DNA from 4 places in the Allobosea sp. MMO-172 genome. Region 4 is predicted to be linked to each of the others. Evidence: riboswitches for the same ligand, from Rfam matches in the RefSeq annotation. Region 4 holds a riboswitch; each other region holds the start of a gene.

Region 1 (4,450 bases), on a different contig from region 4:
GGGCCGATCAGCGCCTCCATGAAGCCGCCGACGATCATCGCTGCGGCGGCATCGGGATCGACCGCGCGGAACGCGCCCTGCCCTTCACCTTCGACGACCAGCGCGCGAAAAATGCCGGCGATCTCGCGACGATAGTCGAGCCGCGTCGCGTCGACGGCCGGGTCGGCGGGCTCCGCGATCATCGACCAGGCGAGGCGGCGATTGGCGAAGGCACGGCGAGCGAAAGCCTCGACCGCAGCGGTCAAACGCTCAGTGACGGGCGCGTCGCTCGCGGCGATCTCGCGCAGCACGGCCAACTCGCGCGACGACACGGCCGCGGCGATCTCGGCCATCAACTCGGCCTTCGAGGCGAAATACGAATAGACACTGCCGGTCGAGACGCCGCTGGCGGCAGCGACCGTAGCGATCGAGGTTTCGTGGAAGCCGACCTCCGCGACGATGCCACGCGCCGCGGCAAGGATCGCTTCGCGCTTGCCGGCCTTGCGGGGTTGTCTCGGTTGCGTACCGGTCATGGACACTCTCAAATTGAATTTGAATTCAGATTCAATTTGAAGACCGGGTCGATTATCGTCAAGTGGATGAGTCGGTCGAGGTGATCGCTCCACATCGAGGATGGCGTATCGCAACGGGAGGGGTGCTGGCCCATACTTGGTCGTCCCGGGCTTGACCCGGCATCTATGCCGGAACGCCTTTCGTGCAGGTTCCGGAATGGATCCCGGATCTCCGCTTCGCTGCGTCCGGGATGACCCAATGCCACCGAGGCACAGAGCGGGCTTTCAGAACTCGATGCCCTGCTGCGCCTTCACGCCTGCCGTGAAATGGTGCTTCACCAGCGTCATCTCGGTGACGAGATCGGCGGCTTCGATCAATTCCGGCTTGGCGTTGCGGCCGGTGACGACGACGTGCAGGTCGGGCCGGCGGGCGACCAGCGTCGCGACGACCTCGGCGAGCGGCAGATAGTCGTAGCGCAGGGCGATGTTGAGCTCGTCCAGCACCAGCAGGCTGATCTCCGGATCGGCCATCAACTCCTGCGCCTTGGCGAAGGCGCGCCCGGCGGCGGCGATGTCGCGGGTCTTGTCCTGCGTCTCCCAGGTGAAGCCTTCGCCCATGCTGTGCCACGAGACCTGATCGCCGAAGGCCTCCAATGCCTTGCGCTCGCCGGTCGACCAGGCGCCCTTGATGAACTGCACCACGCCGATGCGCCAGCCATGGCCGAGCGCGCGCAGGATCAGCCCGAAGGCCGCCGTCGACTTGCCCTTGCCGGGGCCGGTATTGACGATCAGCAGGCCCTTTTCGAGCGTCTTGGAGGCGACTTCGGCGTCCTGCACCGCCTTGCGCTTCTCCATCTTGGCCTTGTGGCGGGCGGCATCTTCAGTGTCGATCATCACTTCACTCGCATCGGCAATCCGGCGACCATGAAGACCACGCTGGCCGCACGCGCCGCAAGCGCCTGATGCAATCGCCCGGCCTCGTCGCGGAAGCGGCGGGCCAGCGCGTTCTCCGGCACGATGCCAAGGCCGACCTCGTTGCCGACCAGCACGAGCGGCGCGGAGACACGCTCGCAGGCGGCGATCAGGCCCTCGCGGGCGGCAGCGGTATCGCGTTCCGCCAGGATCAGATTGGTGAGCCAGAGCGTCAGGCAATCGACCAGGATCGGCCGGCCCGCCGGCTGGGCGGCAATCGCGCCGGCCAGATCGAGCGGCGCATCGACCGTCTGCCAGCCGGCCGGCCGGCGGGCGCGGTGCTCGGCGATGCGCTCCCGCATCTCGTCGTCATAGGCCTGCGCCGTCGCGATATAGGCCCAGGGTGCCGGCAGCGCCTCGATCAGCGCCTCGGCATGGCGGCTCTTGCCGGAGCGGGCGCCGCCGAGGACGAGGGTGAGATGGGAAATGTCGTTCGGCATCGCATCACTGTGTTTCCTGAGCCCTCATCCTGAGGAGGCCCGAAGGGCCGTCTCGAAGGATGATCCAGGAGGCTCTGGAGGGAACTGGAGCATCCTTCGAGACGCCGCTGACGCGGCTCCTCAGGATGAGGGCTCACGAAGAAGAAGATCGCGCATTGCATTGCACAGCAACACGGCGATGGCTAATGATGATCCGTGACGGTGCCTCCGCGAGGAGGTGAAAAGGGAACGCGGTGCGAGACCGCGGCTGCCCCCGCAACTGTAAGCGGATGTCCTTCGCCATCGGCCACTGGAGCGCAAGCTCCGGGAAGGCGGCACAGGGCGCCAAATCCGCGAGCCAGGAGACCTGCCGTCGACCCGCAGAGATCCAACCGGCTGCCGGCGGGGCGGCCACGGAGAACGCCTATGAACACCGCTTCGGTTTCCACACCCACGCTCAGCGTTTCGGAACGCGTCAAGGCGGTCGCCGCCGCGCTCGTGATCGGCGTCGCGCTGATCTACACGACCGGCTTCGCGGCCTCGACCAATGTCCACAACGCCGCGCACGACACCCGTCACGGCCTCGCCTTTCCCTGCCACTGAGGGAAAGCATCCATGGTCACGCGTGTTCTCACGGTCAGCATCCTGGCCGGGCTTCTGGCTGGCTTGATCGTCGCCGCCCTGCAGCATGTCACCACCACCCCGCTCATCCTCAAGGCCGAGACCTATGAGGCGGCGCTGCGCCTGCAGGCTCCGACGCTCGCCGCCTTCGACGGCGAGGCGAAAATCATCCTCGCGCATGGCCCTGCCGGCGACGCACCCGGCCACGACCATGCCGAGTGGAAGCCCCAGGACGGCCTCCAGCGCACGCTCCTCACCAGCGCGGTGACGATCGCGACGGCGATCGGCTTCGCGGCGCTGCTGCTGGCGGGCATGATCGCAGCCGGCGATACGATCGACCAGCGCAGCGCCCTCGTCTGGGGGGCCTGCGGTTTTCTCGCGCTCGGGCTCGCGCCTGCCATGGGGCTCGCGCCGGAACTGCCGGGTGCGGCTTCCGCCGCACTGGAGCAGCGCCAGCTCTGGTGGCTGTGGACCGCCGTCGCCACCGCGGCCGGGCTCTTCCTGTTCCTGCGCTTCGAGCAGCCCTGGCTCAAGCTCGTGGCGGTCGTCCTGATCCTGCTGCCGCATGTCGTCGGCGCCCCGCATCCGGCCGCGCCGGAGAGCAAGGTGCCGGCCGAGGTCGCCGCGCATTTCGCGTCGCTCTCGCTCGGCATCCAGGCCGCGCTCTGGCTCGTGACCGCCTTCATGGCCGGCGTGCTCTGGCCCCGGGCGAGCCGCCGGGCCGCCGAAGCCTGAAGGCAAGCCAATGTCCGAGGGCGACCTCACCATCCATGTCTGCACGGCCTGCCGCCGTGCCCGCGCCGATCTCCCGGAGGGTTACGACCAACCCGGACTGGCGCTGGCCGAGCGGCTCGCCGCGCAGCTTGCAGCCAAGGGCAGCACGATCCCCGTGCTGCCCGTCGAATGCCTCGCCGTCTGCAAGCGGCCCTGCACCATCGCGCTCAGCGCCGATGGCAAATGGACCTATCTGATCGGCGATCTCGACACCGACACCCATCTCGACGAGATCGTCGGCGCCGCGGAGGCCTATGCCGCCAGCGCCAACGGCATCGTTCCCTGGAAAGAGCGGCCGCAGTCCTTCCGCAAGGGCGTGGTCGCGCGCGTGCCGCCTTTGCCGGCGCGCCAGCAAGGATGACATCATGAACGCTCCGCAGACCGCGAACCTGGGCAAGACGTCACTTAGCAAGACGCCTTGCACCATCATCACCGGCTTCCTCGGCGCCGGTAAGACGACGCTGGTACGTCACCTCCTCGAGAATGCGCAGGGCAAGAAGCTCGCCGTGCTCGTCAACGAATTCGGCGATCTCGGCTTCGACGGCGAGTTCCTGAAGGGCTGCGGCATCGCCGGATGCAGCGACGAGGACGTGGTCGAGCTGCCGAATGGCTGCATCTGCTGTACCGTCGCCGATGATTTCGTGCCGGCGCTTGAGAAGCTGCTCAACCGGCCCAATCCGCCCGAGCATATCCTGATCGAGACCTCCGGCCTCGCTCTGCCGAAGCCCCTCGTCACCGCCTTCAACTGGCCGGCGATCCGTTCGCGCGTCACTGTCGACGGCGTCATCGCCGTGGTCGACGGCCCGGCCGTGGCCGAGGGCCAGTTCGCGGATGATCCCGAGGCGCTTGCCGCCCAGAAGGCGGCCGACGCTTCCGTCGAGCACGACAACCCGCTGGAGGAGGTGTTCGAGGACCAGATCCTCTGCGCGGACCTGATCCTGCTCAACAAGAGCGACCTCGTCGACGAGGCGGGCCGCGCGCGGGTCAAGGCCGAGATCGCCGAGCATCTGCCGAAGGCGATCAAGATCGTCGAGACCGCCCATGGCAAGGTCGAGCCGGCGCTGATCGTCGGCCTCGGCGCCGCCGCCGAAAGCGACCTCGCCGCCCGCCCGTCGCATCACGGCGAGGGCGAGCACGATCACGACCATGACGATTTCGACTCGGTCGCGGTGC
Region 2 (4,450 bases), on a different contig from region 4:
TCGGGATCTCGAAGGAGGTCGCATAGAGCGCCTTGAGATCGGCCGGGACGCGATCGATCTGGCTGACCTTGCCGTCATAGTATTTCAGGTCCGAGACCATCACTTCGTCCCAGAGCCCCCTCGCCTTCAGGTCATGGACGAGCCCGGCATTCACGACGGTGAAATCGCCCGACATGTTCGCCTTGACGTAGAGCTGGCTGTAGCTCGGCTCGATCGACTGCGAGACACCGACGATGTTGGAGATCGTCGCGGTCGGCGCGATCGCCATCGTATTGGAGTTACGCATGCCGGTGGTCTTCACCCGTTCGCGCAGGCCCGCCCAGTCGAGCGTCGCGGAGCGGTCGAGTTCGACACCGCCCTCGCGGGCTTCCGAGAGGATATCGAGCGAGTCGATCGGCAGGATGCCCTTCGACCAGAGCGAGCCCTCGAAGCTCGGATAGCGACCGCGCTCGGCGGCGAGATCGACGGAAGCCGAGATCGCATGGAAGCTGATCGCCTCCATCGACGTATCGGCGAAGGCAACCGCCTCCTCAGACGCTGCGGCCAGGCGCAGGGTCTGGAGCGCATCCTGGAAACCCATCAGGCCCAAGCCCACCGGGCGATGGCGCATGTTCGAGCGGCGCGCTTCGGGGATCGTGTAGAAATTGATGTCGACGACGTTGTCGAGCATGCGCATCGCGGTCTTCACGGTGCGGGCGAGCCGAGCCTGATCGAGGCCCTCGGCGGTCACATGCGCCGCGAGGTTGACCGAGCCGAGATTGCAGACCGCGACCTCGTCGGCCGAGGTGTTGAGCGTGATCTCGGTGCAGAGATTGGACGAATGCACCACGCCGGCATGCTGCTGCGGCGAGCGCAGATTGCAGGCATCCTTGAAGGTGATCCAGGGATGGCCGGTCTCGAACAGCATGGTCAGCATGCGCCGCCAGAGATCGACCGCCTTGATCCGCTTGAAGACCTTGATGCCGCCGGACGCCGCCTTCGCCTCATAGGCCTCGTAGGCCATCTTGAACGGCTTGCCATAGAGGTCGTGCAGGTCGGGCACCTCGTCCGGCGAGAACAAGGTCCAGTCGCCGCCGGCCTCGACGCGCTGCATGAACAGGTCCGGAATCCAGTTCGCCGTATTCATGTCATGGGTGCGCCGGCGGTCGTCGCCGGTGTTCTTGCGAAGATCGAGGAATTCCTCGATGTCGACATGCCAGGTTTCGAGATAGGCGCAGACCGCGCCCTTGCGCTTGCCGCCCTGGTTGACGGCGATGGCGGTGTCGTTGGCGACCTTGAGGAAGGGCACCACGCCCTGGCTTTCGCCGTTCGTCCCCTTGATATGGGCGCCGAGACCGCGCACCGGCGTCCAGTCATTGCCCAGCCCGCCCGAGTACTTGGCGAGGAGCGCGTTGTCCTTCACCGCCTTGAAGATGCCGTCGAGATCGTCGGCGACCGTCGTCAGGAAGCAGGAGGAGAGCTGCGGACGCAGCGTGCCCGAATTGAACAGGGTCGGCGTCGAGGCCATGAAATCGAAGGACGAGAGCAGGTTATAGAATTCGATCGCCCTGCCCTCGCGGTCGATCTCGCGGATGGCGAGGCCCATGGCGACACGCATGAAGAAGGCCTGCGGCAGCTCGAAGCGATTGCCACGGACATGCAGGAAATAGCGGTCGTAGAGCGTCTGGAAGCCGAGATAATCGAACTGGAGGTCGCGCTCCGGCTTCAGCGCCGCCGCGATGCGGGCGATGTCGAAGCGCCCGAGTTCGGGATCGATCAGCTCGTTCTCGATGCCGGTCTTGAGATAGGCGGTGAAGTAGTCGCCGTAGCCGGCCGCCATCTCCTCCTGCGTCGCCTGCTCGGCATGGCCATGGACGAAACTCAGGGCCTCGCGGCGGAGCTTGTCGAGCAGGAGGCGGGCCGAGACCTTCGAATAGTTCGGCTCGCTCTCGATCAGCGTGCGCGCGGCCAGGATCGGTGCCAGTGCCAGTTCGTCGAGCGAAATGCCGTCATAGAGATTGCGGCGGGTTTCGGTCAGGATCGGCTCGGCCGCGACGCCGTCGAGCCCGGCACAGGCCTCGCGCACGACCTTGTCGAGGCGGGCGGCATCGAGCGGAACCAGCGTGCCATCGGTGAGCTTCATCTGAAGCGACGGCGCCGCAGCGGCAGCCGGCTTCGCCTCGGCTTGCGCCCTCGCTCGTTCCTGCGCGCGTTCGGCGCGATAGAGCACATAGGCGCGGGCGACCTTGTGATGCTCGCCGCGCATCAAAGCGAGCTCGACCCGATCCTGCACGTCTTCGATGTGGAAGGTGCGGCCGGTCGCGGCGCGGCGGGTCAGGCCGGACACGACCTGCTCGGTGAGGTCGGCAACGACATCGTGGATACGGCGGGACGCGGCGGCGCTGGCGCCCTCCACCGCGAGGAAGGCCTTGGTCAGCGCGACCGCGATCTTCGAGGGGGCGAAGGGCGTCACCGCGCCATTGCGGCGGATCAGCTGGTAGCCGGGCTCCGCCGCAGCAGCGCGCGGCGGAGAAACAGGTTCGGCACCCAGCGGCGCCGGCAAAGGCCGTTCGGCTTCGAGAGAAAGAGACATCGGCATCAACCCCAAGATGTTGGGGGCAAAGGCCAGAGCGGTTGCGTTGAAAAGGCGCACGGTGGCGGCCTGTCAGCGCACCACCGGGACACCCCGCCCGTGGACGAATACTAGGGTCGCGGCAGGTCTCCTGGCTCGCGGGTCATCGCCGTCGCCCCGTCTTCCCAGAGCCAATCGGCTCCAGTGACAACGTTGGGGCGGTGGCTCACCGCTTACAGTTGCGGGGGCAGCGTCGGCGTTACACCGACTTCCCTCTTAGCCTTCGACTCGATGAGCTGAAGGACCGTGACCACAACATCTTGTGTGAGCTGAGCAGCGAGAGTCAATAACTTGTCCACGATCGTCCACTCCGCTCTTCGGACCTGCTACTTGTCGGAGCCTGTGGTTGGCAGCGAGCGCGCAGCACCGATTGCTGGCGTTGGTACATGGCGCGGAACCGGGCATCGCCTGTGTCGTCACGTGATGGGGAAGCCACGACACCGCGGCATCACTTATTCTCCGCCATTTCGCGGAGGTGACCGACGAAGAGGGCCGACAGCGGGGACAAGGTTCGGCCGCCCTTCTTCACGAGACTGATCTGCCTCTCGAACCCTGCTGCCTCGATCATGCGCGACCGGATCATCGGATAGGCATCGATTTCCTTGGCCGATGAAGGCAGGATCGCGATGCCCAGGCCGGCCTGCACCATCCCTACGGCCGTCATCATATAGGTCACTTCGACCGCTGGGCGCGGGATCAGCCCCGCGGCATGAAAACCGGCCTCGACCACGGCGCGGACGCTGGTATCGGGATCCATCATGATCAGCGGGTATCGCATCAGCAGGTCAGGGGTGACGAGCTGCGCCTCAGCGAGGGCGTGAGCCTGCGGAAAGACGACATGCATGCGATCTTCGATCGTCAGCAGCACATCGACATCGATTGCATTCGTCGGCCCACCCGTGACCCCGATATCAACCTCTTCCGCTTCGACCAGGGTCAGGACGCGCCGGGCGATCACGTCGCGGATGCGGAAATTGGCGCCCGGGTGCGCGATACGGAACGAAGCGATGGCTTTCGGCAGCAGGGCGGCGGCGGCGGTGGGCAGCGCGGCGATCTTGATCAGGCCCTGATAGCCGGCTCCGTGGCTGCGAACCTCGGCAATGACACCATCCAGATCCTGGACGAGCCGGCCAAGGACCGGGAGAAGATCGCGCCCCATCTGCGTCAGCGCGACCGAGCGCGAGTTCCGGTCGAACAGCCTGACGCGAAGGGCCTCTTCGAGCTTCCTGATCTGCACGGTCAAGGTGGGTTGCGCCACATGCAGCAGCGCCGCGGCACGGGTGAAGCTACCCAACCGCGCGACGGCCACGAAAGCCCTGATCTGGCGGAGATTGAGATCCATAGTAAAATGCTATTGCAGAGATTGAACCATTTCAATTGATTGATGGTCGCGCTGGCTCCAGCCTTGCCGGATGCGAACCATCAGGATCGGTGCCGGGGCAGGTTTCGCGGGGGATCGGATTGAGCCCGCCGTCGAATTGGCCTGCCACGGGCATCTCGATTATCTCGTCTTCGAATGCCTGGCGGAGCGGACGATAGCGCTTGCCCAGCAGGCGCGTCTCGCGGATTCGGACAAGGGCTACGATGTCCTGCTTGAGCAGCGGATGTCTGCTGTTCTCCCTGCCTGCCGCAAGAACGGCACACGGATCATCACCAATATGGGCGCGGCCAACCCACTGGCGGCTGCGGAACGGGTTCGCGATGTCGCGCGCCGGCTAGGCCTCGCTGGCCTGAAGGTCGCGGCCGTGACCGGCGACGATGTACTCGCAGCCATAAGCGGCAGCGCGCTCTCGCTTCTGGAAGGCGGCACGCTGGCCGACCTGGACAATCGCATCGTCT
Region 3 (4,450 bases), on a different contig from region 4:
GCTCGCAGGTGCTGATCCTCACCGATGGCGACAACGCGACGGCCGAGCGCGAGGCGATCCGGCTCGCCGAGGAATTCTGGCCCTTGCGCTTCCGCATGCAGGGCAAGCTCGTGCCGCTGGATCGCGCCATCCCTCAGGCGCGCAGCATCGACGGCCCGGTGATCTTCACCGATGCCGCCGATGCGACCTCGTCCGGCGCCTCTGGAGACAGCAACCTGATCCTCGCCGCCTTGCGCGCGGCCGGCTACGGCAAGCGGGTCTTGGCCCAGATCGTCGACGCCCCGGCCGCCACCGCCGCGCATAAGGCCGGTGTCGGCGCGACGATCGAGGTCGCGCTCGGCGGCTCGATCGATCCGGCGCGCTTCCCGCCGATGCAGGTCAAGGCCAAGGTCAAATTGCTCTCGGACGGCGAGGCGGCGCTGGAGACGATGAAGGCGCCGCTCAGCGCGGGACCTACCGCCGTGCTGACCTGGGACAATGTCACAGTCGTCGTCATGAGCCGCTCGGTCAGCCTGTTCGACCGCGCGATGTACTACGCCAACGGCATCGACCCGACCGATTTCGACCTGATCGTGGTGAAGTCGCCCCACACCGAGTTCCACATGTTCGACCAGTGGTGCGCGCGGAACTTCAACATCGACGCGCCCGGCGCGACCTCCGCGAACCTGAAAAGCCTTGGCCACACCATCTGCGCCCGGCCGATCTATCCGCTCGACGAGGGCGTCACCTTCGCGCCCCGCGCCACGATCTACGAACTGTGAGGAGAAGACCTGTGCCCAGGATCGAGGCCGTCGATTTCTTCTATCTCGCCATGCCCGTCGTCACCGACGAGGCCGATGGCAGCCAGGATGCTTTGCTGGTCAGGGTCGCCGCCGGCGGCCATGTCGGCTGGGGCGAATGCGAGGCGGCGCCGCTGCCCTCCATCGCCGCCTTCATCTGCCCGATGTCGCATGGCGTCTGCCGGCCGGTCGCCGATTCAGTGCTCGGCCAGAATCTGGAAAGCGCGGAGGATATCGCCCGCATCGCCGCTGCGGTCGCCTATAACTCGATGGACCTGCTGCAGGCGCCGCATACCTTCTCCGGCGTCGAGATGGCGCTCTGGGACATCCTCGGCAAGATGCGCTCCGAGCCGGTCTGGCGCCTGCTCGGCTATGCAAAGAGCCATCCGAAGACACCCTATGCCTCGGTCCTGTTCGGCGACACGGCGCAGGAAACCCTCGAACGCGCCCGCGATGCCCGCAGCCGCAGCTTCCGCGCCGCCAAGTTCGGCTGGGGGCCGATCGGCCGGGGCAGTGTCGCGGCCGATGCCGAGCATTTCGTCGCCGCCCGCGAGGGGCTGGGGCAGGACGGCATCCTGCTGGTCGATACCGGCCAGATCTTCATCGAGGATGTCGAACGCGCCGCCGCCCGCCTGCCTGCGATGGAAAAGGCGAATGTGCTCTGGTTCGAGGAGCCGTTCCACGCCAGTGCGCTCGAAGCCTATGGCGCGCTCGCCAGGCGCAGCGGCAAGGTCCGGCTGGCTGGCGGGGAGGGCGCCCATAACGAGTCGATGGCGCGGCAGCTCATCGAGTATGGCGGTATCGGCTATGTCCAGATCGATTGCGGCCGCATCGGCGGCATCGGCCCGTCCAAGGCCGTGGCGGATTACGCGGTCGCCAAGGGCGTGACCTTCGTCAACCACACCTTCACCTCGCATCTGGCGCTCTCGGCCTCGCTCCAGCCCTATGCCGGCTTGGCCGGCCATGAGATCTGCGAATATCCGGCGATGCCGAAGCCGCTCGCGACGGCGATCTCCGCCAATCATCTGGAGCGCGACGCGAACGGGCAGGTCGCGGCGCCCGATGCGCCGGGCCTCGGCATCGCGGTCGCGACCACGGCGCTGCGTGGCTATCTGCAAGAGGTCGAGATTTCGGTCGGCGGCAAGCGGCTCTACAGCACGCCGAGCCTCTGACGCGATGTCCGCTTGACGGCGCGCCGCGCCCTTATAGGGTGTGCGCCGATCGAGGTTCTCCGGTTTGCTCCCGGAGCTAAGAGGGAATTCGGTGAGATGCGACCCGCATCAAAGCCGAGGCTGCCCCCGCAACTGTAAGCGGCGAGCTCTCCCCCCATCGTCCACTGGCGCCCGACGCGCCGGGAAGGCCGGGCGGAAGCGGCATTGACCCGCGAGCCAGGAGACCTGCCCCGGTCGTCGAAGACGTCTTTCGGACGGGGTGTTCCGGAGCTGTGTGTCGATGGCGGTCCGCGTGACCGGCCCTCCGTCTCACATGCCCAAGCTGCCCCGGCCGTCATCTCGGGGAGCGATGAAGTCCATGTTCACGAAGACCACCACACAGGCCGCTCAGGGCGGCTTGACGGCTGCCTGCCGCACACCCTATCAGAAATGCAACATTGTTGCATCTCGGATGATCTCGATGCCGGCTGCGCGCCCGTTCAATTCCTTGCTCCGTCTCTCGGCAGCCGCGTTTTTCGGCGTTCTGGCGGCTGGTGTGGCCACTGCGGCGCCCACGAAATATCCGCTGACCCTTGAGAATTGCCGCGAAACGATCACCTTCAACGCCGCGCCCAAGCGCGTCGTCGCGATCGGCCAGACCCAGACGGAAATCCTCTACGCGCTCGGCCTCGGCGACCGCGTCGTCGGCACGGCGGTCTGGTTCTCGCCGGTGGCCAGGCCCTATGAGGCCGTCAATGCCAAGGTGAAGCGCCTTGCCGACAACGACCCGAGCTTCGAGGCCGTGCTGGCGCAGGAGCCCGATCTCGTCACCGCGATGTTCGAATGGCATGTCGGGCCCAACGGCATCGTCGGCAAGCGCGACCAGTTCGCCAAGGTCAAGGTGCCGGCCTACGTCTCCCCGACCGATTGCGTCGGCAAGGACAATTCCGGCGCCGGCGACGGCGTGCGCACCCAGATGTTCACGATGGATCTGGTCTATCGCAACATCCGCGAGTTCGGCGAAATCTTCGACGTCGCCGACCGGGCCGAGAAGCTCGTCGCCGAGCTCAAGGCGCGCGAGGACAAGGCCGTCGAGCAGGTCGCGAAGCTCAAGGCGCAGGACGTGCCGGTCGTCGTCTGGTTCTCCAGCAAGGACATCAAGGGCGACGGTTTCATGGCCGGCAAGAACGGCGTGCCTGCCTATATCCTGTCCAAGCTCGGCGCCCGCAACATCATCGCGACCAATGAGGAATGGCCGCTGGTCGGCTGGGAGAGTATCGCCGCCGCCAACCCGGCCGTGATCGTCACCGTGAAGATGGATCGGCGCCGCTTCCCGGCCGACGATATCGAGAAGAAGCTGGAGTTCTTGAAGACCGACCCGGTCGCCAGCAAGCTCGATGCGGTCAGGAACAACCGCGTCGTCATCATGGATGTCGGCGCGACCCGCGCCGGGCTCGACACGGTCGACGGCATCGAGACCCTCGCCAAGGCGATCGCCGGTTTCGGTATCTCGCGTTGAGCCACGCCGCCCACGGGCCGAACTGGCCGGCGCGGATCGCGATCGCGCTGGCCTCGCTGCTGGCGCTGATCCTTTCGGTCGCGCTGGCAGTGACGATCGGCGAGATGCGCATTCCGCTGGACACGGCGCTGAAGGCGCTCGGCAATGGGTTGTTCGATCTCGACTTTCCCGTCAGCGCGATCCAGCAGGGCGTGATCTTCGATTATCGCCTGAGCCGCGCGCTGATGGCTGGGTTATGCGGCGGCGCGCTCGCCCTGTCGGGCGCGATCCTGCAGGCGTTGCTGCGCAATCCCTTGGCGGAGCCCTATATCCTCGGCATCTCGGCCGGCGCCTCGACCGGCGCCGTCGCGGTGCTGATCCTTGGCATCAGCATCGGCGGCGCGGTGCTCTCGGTCTCGGCCGGCGCCTTCATCGGCTCCTGCGCCGCGCTTGTCGTCGTCGCCCTGCTGGCGGCAGGGGCGGGCGGGGCGAGCGATCGCGTGATCCTCGCCGGCGTCGCCACCTCGCAGCTCTTCAACGCCGCGACCGCGACGATCGTCACGACGCTCGCCAGCGCCGAGCAGGCGCGCGGCGTCATGTTCTGGCTGCTCGGCAATTTCGGCGGCGTGCGCTGGCCCGACATCTGGATGGCGGCGCCGGTCGCCTTCATCGGCTTCGGCATCTGCATGCTGCACGCCAAGGCGCTCGATGCCTTCGCCTTCGGCGTCGACGCCGCGGCCTCGCTCGGCGTCGCGGTCACGCGGGTCAAGGTCGTGCTCTTCGCTACCACGGCGGTGATGACGGCGGTGATGGTGTCGATCGTCGGCACGGTCGGCTTCGTCGGGCTGATCATCCCTCATGCCGCGCGCTTTCTCGTCGGCTCCGGCCATGCCCGCCTGCTGCCGGCCTGCCTCGTCATCGGCGCGATCTTCATGATCCTCGCGGACATCCTCTCCCGCATCCTGATCCCGCAGCAGATTCTGCCAATCGGCGTGGTGACGGCGCTGTTCGGCGCGCCGGTC
Region 4 (4,450 bases):
TCACCAAATGCTCGATCGCATCGACCACGCTCGGCCCGGCGCAGGTCCATAGCCGCGACGGCAGCGCCACCAGCCTGAGCCTGCCGGCGAGCCTCTCGATCACCGGGTGATGCAGAACCTCATGGGCGAGCGAGGGCGGGCCATCCGGCGTATCGTTGAGGACGAGTACCTCGGCGCCCGAGAGCGCGACCGTCTCCAGCGGAATCTGCCCGTAGCTGTCGATACCGAGCTCGGCCGCGATGTTGACCAGACCGGCCCGGGTCAGGATTTCGTCGACGAGCGAGCCGCGGCCGACCGTGAAGCCGTTCGGCCGCAGCACGATGGCGCGCAGCGGTCGCGCCGGGCTGCGCGCGGCCAGCGCATCCAGGCGGGCATCGATGCCGGCGACCAGAGCCTCGCCGCGCGCCGGCTCGCCGAGCAATGCCGCCATCTCGCGGATCTGGGCGCGCATCTCGGCGAGATTGCGCGGCACGCCGAACTCGCGCGGCGTGACCCCGACGCGCTTGAGCAGCCCGACCGTCGCGCGCGTCGTGTAGGCCCCGGCGATGACGAGATCGGGCTTCAGGGCGAGCACCTGCTCGACGAGCCCGTGATTGGCCGGAACCCGCCGTGCCGTTTCCGCCATGTTGGCGTTGCGCGGGTCCTGCGAGAGCCACGTGACGGAGGCAATCCGCCCGGCATCGGCAAGGCGCAGCACCAGCTCGTCGGTGCACATGTTGAGCGAGACGATGCGCTCCGGCGGCGCGCCCGCCGCCGGAGCAGCCGCGAGTATGGAACTCGCGACCACCAGCGCCGCGCCAAGGGCGCGGTCAGTTCGACGCTTCCGTCTCATCCGCCGAACGCAACCCTGACGCCGCCATAGGCGCCGAAACCGGGTACGAGGAAGCCGACAGGGTTCTCCCAGCGCTTGTCGAACAGATTGTCGACGCGCCCGAAGACCGTGACCTTGTCGGTCGCCTTGTACTCGGCGGCGAGGTTGACCAGCGTGGCGCCGCTCGCCTTCAGCCGCGGGGTCGAGAAGTCGCGGTTCCCGTCGACCCAGGGGCCGACATAGATCAGCGTCGCCGACAGGCTGAGCTTCTCCATCGGGGTCCAGGTGATGGTGCCGCTCGCCTTGTGGCGGGGCCGGCGCAGCAGCTCCTGCCGGCCGATCTCGTCCTTGGCGAGGGTGAAGGTGTAGTCGCCCCGGACGCGCAGCTGCGGCGAGATTTCGAGCGCGGCGAAGGCCTCGACGCCCTTCGTCTCGGCCTTGCCGATGTTGGCGTAGGAGTTGCGGGCGGTGTTGGTGACGATCAGGTTCTCGATATCGTTCTGGAACCAGGTCGCCCCGAATTGCAGGCGCTTGTCGAAGAGCGGCTGCTCGAAGCCGATGTCCCAGCCGCGGCTTTCCTCGGGCTTCAGGTTCGGGTTGCCGAAGAAGTTGAAGCCCGGCCTGTAGTCGATGAAGAGCTCGCTCAGCGTCGGCGCCTTGAAGCCGGTGCCGTAGCTCGCCTTCAGCTTGGTCTCGGTCCCCGGGACGATATAAGCCGGGGCGACGCGGTAGGTGGTGTGGCCGCCATAGCTGTCGTCATGGTCGTGGCGGATATTGGCCGCGACGAAGAAGCGGTCGGCGATGTTGCCCTGGTATTCGAGATAGCCCGCCTTGTTGCCGTTGGAGGCGGTGAGGCTGGTCGACTCCAGCCGTTCGCGCTCATAGGACAGGCCGCCGATCAGCATATGTCCCTTGGCGATCTCGAAATCGCCGCGCCAGTCGACCTTGGTGCGCTCGCCGAGGTTCTCCGTCGGTCGCCCGAGGATGCCGAAGGCGTTCGGCGAGCGGTTCGAGCGGTCCTGGTTCGAATAGGAGACGCCGAAGCGGTTGACGAAGCGTCCGCCGAACGGATCCCAGACCACTTCGCCGCGGGTGAAGGCCTGAGCGTAGTTCGAAAGCGCCCGGTAGGGCGTCGGCTTGCTCGGGAAGCCGCTGTCATAGGCCGAGCGGAACTGCCCGTCCGTATAGCGGCCGGCCCAGTTGACGCTCAGCGTGTCGGTCAGCGCGAAGCCGAGGCGCCCGGAATAGGTGTAGGCGTCATAGGTGTTCGGCCTCACCTTCACGCCCGGCGGGATCAGCTGGGGCGGCACCGAATCCGTGGAATCGGAGCGGGTATGGGCGAGGTTGAAGGCGTAATTGAAGCGGTCGTCGCCGCCGCTGAAACCGGCCGCCTGGTTGAAGGTGCCGTGCGAGCCGGCCTCGACTCGCGCCGTGACCTTGGGCGGCCCGTCGCCGCGCTTGGTGGTGATCGAGATCACGCCGCCGAGCGCATTGGCGCCATAGAGGCCGCTCTGGGGCCCGCGCAGCACTTCGATGCGCTCGATATCGTCGGTCAGCATCGAGCCGAAGTCGAAGGCGCGGTTCGGCGTCGAGGGATCGTTGGCCTCGATGCCGTCGATCAGGACCTTGACGTGGTTCGAGTTGGTACCGCGCATGAAGACCGAAGTCAGGCCGCCTGGCCCGCCGATCTGGACGATGTTGAGGCCGGGGACTGTGGCAAGCGCCTGGGGCAGGGTGCGGCGCTGCTGCTGCTCGATCTCCCGCGCGGTGATGACGGTGACGGAGCTGGCGATCTCGCGTGCCGGCCGCGGCGTGCCGGTCGCGCTGACGACGATCTGGTCGAGCTCGACGGTGCTGCCGGGCGCCTGTGCATGGGCCGGCAAGCAGAGCAGCACGCCGGCGGCGGCCAGAGACAATGCGAAAACGGAAGATGAGCCGCGCTGTGCGGCTTTGCTGGGAACGAACACGATGAGACCTCGGGCGTTGACGTCTGTGGCACGTCACCGCGAACGCGATCTCCCGTTCGCCCCGATTCAGGGGGCAGACAGTCGAGCAGCGATCGAAACACCCCGTCCGAACGTGTTCGCGTGTGACCACGACTGACGGCAGGTCTCCTGGCTCGCGGGTCGTGGCCTCGTCGCCGCCTTCCCAGGGCCGAGGTCCCAGTGGCGTATGGCGATGAGGCTCGCCGCTTACAGTTGCGGGGGCAGCCGCAGCATAGAATGGCCAGGCCATCCGCACTGCGTTCCCTTTTGATCCCGTGAGGGAACCGTCGCAGCGAGCGTTAAGGCGAAAATGTGGCAGCGTCAAACGCCACGATGCCACCGGCGCCGGGCTATCAACGCGATAACATCGCCGCCCGATCGAGCGCGGTGGCGAAGCCCTGGAGCGAGATCGAGAACGGCGCCACGGCGCCGCTATCGGCCGTCGCCTTGATGTTCAGCGCCGTGCCCGTCCGCAGCGCCACGACGGTCGGCGCATCGAAGCTGACGGCGACGAGACAGCCGCTCGGCAGGCAGGTGCGGAAGCGCATGGGCTGCGCTGCCAGCTTTTCGTCGATCTGGAAGGCGATGCCGGATTCAAGCGACAATCCGAATGGCAGCACCAGCACCCCGGCGACGACATTGCCGGTCACCGGGTTCAGCTCGATGGCAAGGACGCGCTGGCCATTCGGCTGCGCCTGGGCCTGGCTGAGGACGCAGCGCTTGGCGCTGCCTTGCTGGGCGCAGGCCACGCGCCAGTCCTTGTAGGTCTCGTTCAGCGAGGAAGCACCGCCGGGCAATGTGGCCGCGGCCGCCTGCCCCAGTGCGGGGGCTTGTGCCGTTTCGATTCGCTGCGGCGCCGGCTCACCCTTACGGGGCGCGACCGAGGCGGCGTGGCTGGAGCCGGCGAGCGCCATGAGAACGACGGAACCGAGGATGTGGAGGCGGTGGCTGGTCATGCGACGGCCTTTCGGCCGGCCGCAGGCGCCGGCTCCGGATGCCCGTCGAGCGCGCGCTGCCAGGCACGCTCCGCCTCGATCGTAAAGCCGGGGCCGAGGCTGCGCCGGAGCGTCCAGATCAGTGTCTCGGCCAGCGCCTGATAGTGAGGCTCGATCAGGCGGCCGATCCTGTGAGAGCGGGCGAGTTCCTGCACGATCGGCAGGACTTCTCCGAAGTGCCGGGAGTTCCCGAACAGCAGTCGCAGCGTCAGGACGAGGCTTCGCTCCTGCGGTCCGAGCTCCAGGGCGAAGAGCCGGTAGACCTCGGGGTAGGTTTCGAGCAGCCGGTTGGCGAACATCGCATCCGCCTGCTCGGCGATCGGAAACAGCCCCACGATATTCGTCAGGATGAGGGAGCGGGAACGATGATCCATGGCGCCCTCAGAACCTGACATGGAGATTGGCCTTGGCGGAATGGTCGGCGAGACCGGAGCCGAACTGGCCGCCATAGCTGATGCCGAGCGAGGCGTTCGGCGAGATCGCATAGTCGAGCCCGGCCTCGATCACCGCCGCATTGCGGGCGATCGGCACGCCGCCGATGCCGAAGGGGCTGCCGCCGCCGGCGAAGCGCAGGGTCGCGAGCGGCGTCGCGTCGCCGAAGGCGTGGCGCCAGCCGAGCATGCCCTTCGCCGTCAGGGCCGCGCCGCCGAGCGTGAAGG

The links. Region 4 has a riboswitch for cobalamin ahead of WFK61_RS09455 (TonB-dependent receptor plug domain-containing protein). Riboswitches for the same ligand answer to the same signal wherever they lie in the genome.
Region 1: another riboswitch for cobalamin. It lies ahead of WFK61_RS20910 (CbtB domain-containing protein); the one in region 4 lies ahead of WFK61_RS09455 (TonB-dependent receptor plug domain-containing protein).
Region 2: another riboswitch for cobalamin. It lies ahead of WFK61_RS12380 (ribonucleoside-diphosphate reductase subunit alpha); the one in region 4 lies ahead of WFK61_RS09455 (TonB-dependent receptor plug domain-containing protein).
Region 3: another riboswitch for cobalamin. It lies ahead of WFK61_RS18760 (ABC transporter substrate-binding protein); the one in region 4 lies ahead of WFK61_RS09455 (TonB-dependent receptor plug domain-containing protein).

Annotation. Positions count from the first base shown of each region.
Region 1 covers NZ_JBBCUM010000016.1:17,159-21,608, reverse strand. Annotated here, with positions in the region: gene WFK61_RS20925 (TetR/AcrR family transcriptional regulator) at 1-512, opposite strand, end outside; gene cobO (cob(I)yrinic acid a,c-diamide adenosyltransferase) at 777-1,385, opposite strand; gene cobU (bifunctional adenosylcobinamide kinase/adenosylcobinamide-phosphate guanylyltransferase) at 1,385-1,903, opposite strand; cobalamin riboswitch at 2,086-2,271, shown strand; gene WFK61_RS20910 (CbtB domain-containing protein) at 2,309-2,485, shown strand; gene WFK61_RS20905 (CbtA family protein) at 2,498-3,238, shown strand; gene WFK61_RS20900 (DUF1636 domain-containing protein) at 3,249-3,638, shown strand; gene cobW (cobalamin biosynthesis protein CobW) at 3,643-4,450, shown strand, end outside.
Region 2 covers NZ_JBBCUM010000007.1:71,668-76,117, forward strand. Annotated here, with positions in the region: gene WFK61_RS12380 (ribonucleoside-diphosphate reductase subunit alpha) at 1-2,572, opposite strand, end outside; cobalamin riboswitch at 2,676-2,875, opposite strand; gene WFK61_RS12385 (LysR family transcriptional regulator) at 3,060-3,953, opposite strand; gene WFK61_RS12390 (acyclic terpene utilization AtuA family protein) at 4,024-4,450, shown strand, end outside.
Region 3 covers NZ_JBBCUM010000013.1:61,546-65,995, reverse strand. Annotated here, with positions in the region: gene WFK61_RS18770 (M81 family metallopeptidase) at 1-761, shown strand, start outside; gene WFK61_RS18765 (mandelate racemase/muconate lactonizing enzyme family protein) at 773-1,951, shown strand; cobalamin riboswitch at 1,987-2,198, shown strand; gene WFK61_RS18760 (ABC transporter substrate-binding protein) at 2,412-3,449, shown strand; gene WFK61_RS18755 (FecCD family ABC transporter permease) at 3,446-4,450, shown strand, end outside.
Region 4 covers NZ_JBBCUM010000005.1:74,436-78,885, forward strand. Annotated here, with positions in the region: gene WFK61_RS09450 (ABC transporter substrate-binding protein) at 1-787, opposite strand, end outside; gene WFK61_RS09455 (TonB-dependent receptor plug domain-containing protein) at 829-2,778, opposite strand; cobalamin riboswitch at 2,899-3,099, opposite strand; gene WFK61_RS09460 (invasion associated locus B family protein) at 3,150-3,752, opposite strand; gene WFK61_RS09465 (globin family protein) at 3,749-4,165, opposite strand; gene WFK61_RS09470 (autotransporter domain-containing protein) at 4,173-4,450, opposite strand, start outside.